Regions from separate parts of the Stenotrophomonas sp. FBCC-B152 genome, predicted to be linked through region 2. Evidence: predicted binding sites of a transcription regulator. Region 2 holds the regulator's gene; the other holds the start of a gene.

Region 1 (2,389 bases), 1.2 Mb from region 2:
CGCCTCGGCGCCGTACTCGGTCACCGCACGCTCCACCAGCGCAGGGTCCAGGTCGGTGACGAACAGCTTGGCGCCGCGATCCCGCAGCAGCTTGACCAGTTCCATGCCGATATGGCCCAGGCCCTGCACCGCGATGCTGACCTTGCCCACTTCCTCGTGGCCGAGCTTGTGCTGCATGGCCGCCATCAGCGCCTGCAGCGCGCCGTAGGCGGTGAACGGGGCCGGGTCGCCCGAGCCCCCGTGGACCTGGTGCACGCCGGTGACGTACTCGCTTTCCAGGTAGATGTTTTCCATGTCATTGACGTCGGTACCAACGTCCTCGGCGGTGATGTAACGCCCGCCGAGCGAATCCACGTAGCGACCGAACGCGCGGAACAGCACCTCGGTCTTGTCCCTGCGCGGGTCGCCGATGATCACCGCCTTGCCACCCCCGACATTCAAGCCCGCCAGTGCGTTCTTGTAGGTCATCGTGCGGCTGAGCCGCAGCGCGTCTGCCAGTGCGTCGTCCGTGCTGGCGTAGGGCCGCATGCGCACGCCGCCCAGCGCCGGGCCCAGCGTGGTGTTGTGGATGGCGATGATGGCCCTCAGACCGGCATCGCGGCTGTGGCAGAACACCACCTGTTCATGACCGGACGTTTCGAGGGTTTCAAATAACATGGTGACTCCGATGGTGCGAACGGCGGCAAACGCCGGCGAACGTACCAGCAAAAGGTGGGGTGTAAAACAAAAAAAGCGACGTCGTCGGTTGGGCAGGACGGGTCGCGCGGCGCCATTCTAGTGCATTCCGTCGGACGGTGTTGTCAGCGCCGGATGACCATCGCGCGCTAAAGTTGCCCGGTTCCGGGCCGATGCCGTGGCAACGGTGCGCAGTACCGGCAAGCCAGGACGGAACACGTGGGTGCAGTGGCGACAATTCGGGTGCGGTGCCGCACCGGCAGGGGCGCGGCCCGATGATGACGATCCTGGCGGGGGCGGCCGGCGTGCTGGTCGTGGCATTCCTGGGCTGGGGGCTGTATCGCCGCCCGGCAGGGGCGGGGGCGGCTCCGGTGCCGGAGGGCACCCGCAGCCGAAGCCGCGCGCAGCCGCAGCCACCTGCTTTGACGGAGCCCTCCGGCGCCGAGGCCGGTGAGGTGCTGCAGGCCGGCCTGCACGCGCTGGCGCTGATGCCGGGCATTGGCAGCGCGCAGGCCACCGGCGCGCAGGACGCGACCCTGCTGGCAGCGGTGGCGGCCGCGCTGGAGGCGCAGGACTGGTCGGCCCGGCACCTCCCGCGCCGGCCGCAGCTGCTGCCGCAGCTGATCCAGACCGTGAACGACAGCGACGCGTCGGCACGCAGCATGGCCTCGATCATCGGCCAGGACGCGGTGCTGACCGGCAACCTGCTGCGCATCGCCAACAGCCCGGTCTACCGGCTGCAGGCCAAGCCGGTGGACAGCCTGCAGCGTGCGGTCACGCTGGTGGGTACCGAGGGCATCCGCCAGATCATCAGCGCGGTGCTGGTGCAGCCGGTCATGCAACTGCACAGCGACGCCTTTCCGCAGTTCGGCACCGTGGTCTGGGAGCACGCGCTGCTGGCTTCACGGGCTGCGGCCGATCACGCCCGCCTGGTCACCCATGAGGACGGCTTCGCCGCGCAGTGGATGGGGCTCACCCAGGGCCTGGGCGCGGCCCTGGTGATGCGGCACCTGCTGGATGTTGCCCGTGAGCAGGGCGTGCCACCGTCACCGCAGCTGGCCAGCACCCTGCTGGATGCCTGGACCCTGCCGGTGGCCAGCCGCATCGCGGCGGCCTGGGAGCTGCCGCCGTCGGTGCACCAGGCGCTGCTGCGCGACGCCGATGCGACGGGCGGCGGGCTGGCCGCCAGCCTTCGCTTCGCGCGCGCCGGCGCGTCGGCCAGCCTGCTGTGCCGGCATGGCCGGATCAGCCAGGCCCAGGCGCTGGCGCTGCTGGAGCAGCTGCAGGGAACCCCGGCGCATGCATTGCAGTGGATCTGGCGCCGCCTGCACGGTCGCGCGGTAGAAACGCTGGACGCGGACGAATCAGCCGAAGCGTAGAGCCACGCCCTGCGTGGCTGCTCGTAGAGCCACGCCCTGCGTGGCTGCTCGTAGAGCCACGCCCTGCGTGGCTGCTCCTAAAGCTGGGATTCGAGGGGCAACCAGCTGATCACACGCGCGCTCGCACGCTGCCAGAACGACGTATCGGGCTCTTTGTCCAGCAGCGCAGGAGGCTGTTCGGCCCGATCCAGCCAGCGCACCTGGTCATCGGCATCCAGCGTCACCCAATAGCTCTGCTTCGGGTCGGCCAGGCGCAGATATTCCGCGCGCAGTTGCGCGGCCAATTCCCGGTCATCAAACAGCACGCCCATTTCCGTATTGAGGTAGGCAGAACG
Region 2 (2,389 bases):
GCTGCTGGATGCCGACCTGGGCCTGGCCAACATCGATGTGATCCTGGGCCTGCAGCCCAAGCTGACCCTGGCCGACCTGGTCGCCGGGCGCTGCACGCTGGATGAAGTGATCCTGGAAGGCCCCGGCGGCGTGCTGGTGGTGCCGGCCGCGTCCGGCCGCCGCCACATGGCCGAACTGCAGCCGGCCGAACACGTGGGCCTGGTCAACGTGTTCTCCGAACTGGAACGCGACCTGGACTTCATGGTGGTCGACACCGCCGCCGGCATCACCGACGGCGTGCTCACCTTCTGCCAGGCCGCCCAGGACACCGTGGTGGTGGTCTGCGACGAGCCGGCCTCGATCACCGACGCCTATGCCCTGATCAAGGTGCTCTCGCGCGAACGTGGCGTGGACCGCATCCAGGTGGTGGCCAACATGGTGCGCGACCCCAACGAAGGCCGCGTGCTGTATGAAAAGCTGAGCCGGGTCTGCGACAAGTTCCTGGCCGATGTCTCGCTGAACTACCTGGGCTGCGTGCCGCAGGACGACTGGCTGCGCCTGTCGGTGCAGCGCCAGCAGCCGGTGGTGAAGGCCTACCCGTCCAGCCCGTCGGCGCAGGCGATCGCCGAGATCGCCCGCCGCACCGCGCGCTGGCAGGCCCCGACCGAGCCGCGCGGCGGCGTTGAATTCTTCCTGGAACGCATCCTCAAGCAACGCGGGGTGACCGCATGAAAGGCGCCGCACAATACAAAGAGGTGCAGCGCGCCGCAGCCAACGAGTGCATTGCCCAGCACTCGGACCTGGTCCGGCGCATCGCCCACCACCTGGCCGCACGCCTGCCGGCCAGCGTTGAAGTCGACGACCTGATCCAGGCCGGCATGATGGGCCTGATCGAGGCCTCGCGCAGCTACGACGCCGACCAGGGCGCCTCGTTCGAAACCTATGCTTCGATCCGCATCCGCGGCTCGATGATCGACGAGATCCGCCGGGGCGACTGGGTGCCGCGTTCGGTGCACCGCCGTGCCCGTGACGCCGCCTCTACCATCCGCCGGCTGGAGCAGAGCACCGGCCGTGCCGCCAGCGCCACCGAAGTGGCCGCCGCGATGGACATGCCGCTGCCCGATTACCTGCGCCTGATGGAAGACGCCGCGCGTGGCCAGGTGCTGAGCCTGGAATCGCGGATCGAAGACCAGGGCGAGCTGGATACCGTCGCCCAGGGCGGCCCGACCCCGCAGCAGGTGCTGGAGCGCGGTGAGTTCGGCCGCGAACTGGGCAATGCGATCGGCCTGCTGCCCGAACGCGAACAGCTGGTGCTGTCGCTGTACTACGAGCAGGAACTGAACCTGAAAGAGATCGGCGCGGTGCTCGGCGTCAGCGAGTCGCGCGTCTGCCAGATCCATGGCCAGGCAGTGCTGCGCCTGCGTGGCCGACTGAAGATCTTCGAGGCGGCCGACGCCGGCCTCGAGAACACTTGATACCGAGGAAAGTGCTTTGAACAAGAACATGCGTATCCTGATCGTCGACGACTTCTCGACCATGCGTCGTATCGTCAAGAACCTGCTGGGCGATCTGGGCTTCACCAATACGGCCGAAGCCGAGGACGGGCATGCCGCGCTGGCCCTGCTGCAGAGCCAGCCGTTCGATTTCGTGGTCACCGACTGGAACATGCCGGTCATGACCGGTATCGACCTGCTCAAGGCGATCCGCGCCGACGCCAAGCTCAAGACCCTGCCTGTGCTGATGGTCACCGCAGAAGCCAAGCGTGAGCAGATCATCGAAGCCGCCCAGTCCGGCGTGAACGGCTACATCATCAAGCCGTTCACGGCTGCGACCCTGGAAGAGAAGCTCGGCAAGATCTTCGAGCGCCTGGCGGCCAGCGCCTGATGGAAACCCTTCGCGACAAATCGGCGCTGGTGCAGCGCCTGCAGGATGCCCTGGCCGCGCTGGAAAGCGGTGACGAAGCCGGTTGGCGCCGGGAAATCGACGCCCTGGCCGCGCTGCGCACCCAGCCGATGATGGCCGGGCTGAACCGGCTCGCCCGCGAGCTGGGCCAGGCGCTGGGCGAACTGCCCACCCTGCCCAGCGAAGCCGGCGAGCTGGACGATGCCTGCGCGCGCCTGGACCACGTGGTGGCGATGACCGAACAGGCCACCCACCGCACCCTGGACCTGGCCGAGGAATGCCGCGCGCTCACCGAGCAGCTGCGCGCCAACGGGCTGAGCCCGGACCAGGACCAGCAGCTGGACCGCATCCGCCACAACCTCACCGAGATCGCGCTCACCCAGAGCTACCAGGATCTCACCGGGCAGATCATCCGCCGCGTGGTGGGCATCGTGCGCCGCGTGCACGAAGGCTTCGGCGCGCTCGGCCTGCCGCCGCCGGACGACAGCACCCACAAGCGCGACAACG

The links. The regulator FliA, encoded in region 2, starts transcription of late flagellar genes. The targets are predictions, from matches to a motif close to TAAAGTTTNNCNNNCNNNGGCCGATAA.
Region 1: NMB40_RS12620 (HDOD domain-containing protein) is a predicted target of FliA. The motif match lies at 826-852, and genes of this name have one in related genera.

What each region holds. Positions count from the first base shown of each region.
Region 1 covers NZ_CP101442.1:2,702,984-2,705,372, reverse strand. The annotation lists gene NMB40_RS12625 (Glu/Leu/Phe/Val dehydrogenase dimerization domain-containing protein) at 1-657, opposite strand, end outside; gene NMB40_RS12620 (HDOD domain-containing protein) at 951-2,054, shown strand; gene NMB40_RS12615 (phospholipase D family protein) at 2,132-2,389, opposite strand, start outside.
Region 2 covers NZ_CP101442.1:1,499,196-1,501,584, reverse strand. The annotation lists gene NMB40_RS07180 (MinD/ParA family ATP-binding protein) at 1-712, shown strand, start outside; gene NMB40_RS07175 (RNA polymerase sigma factor FliA) at 709-1,455, shown strand; gene cheY (chemotaxis response regulator CheY) at 1,472-1,864, shown strand; gene NMB40_RS07165 (protein phosphatase CheZ) at 1,864-2,389, shown strand, end outside.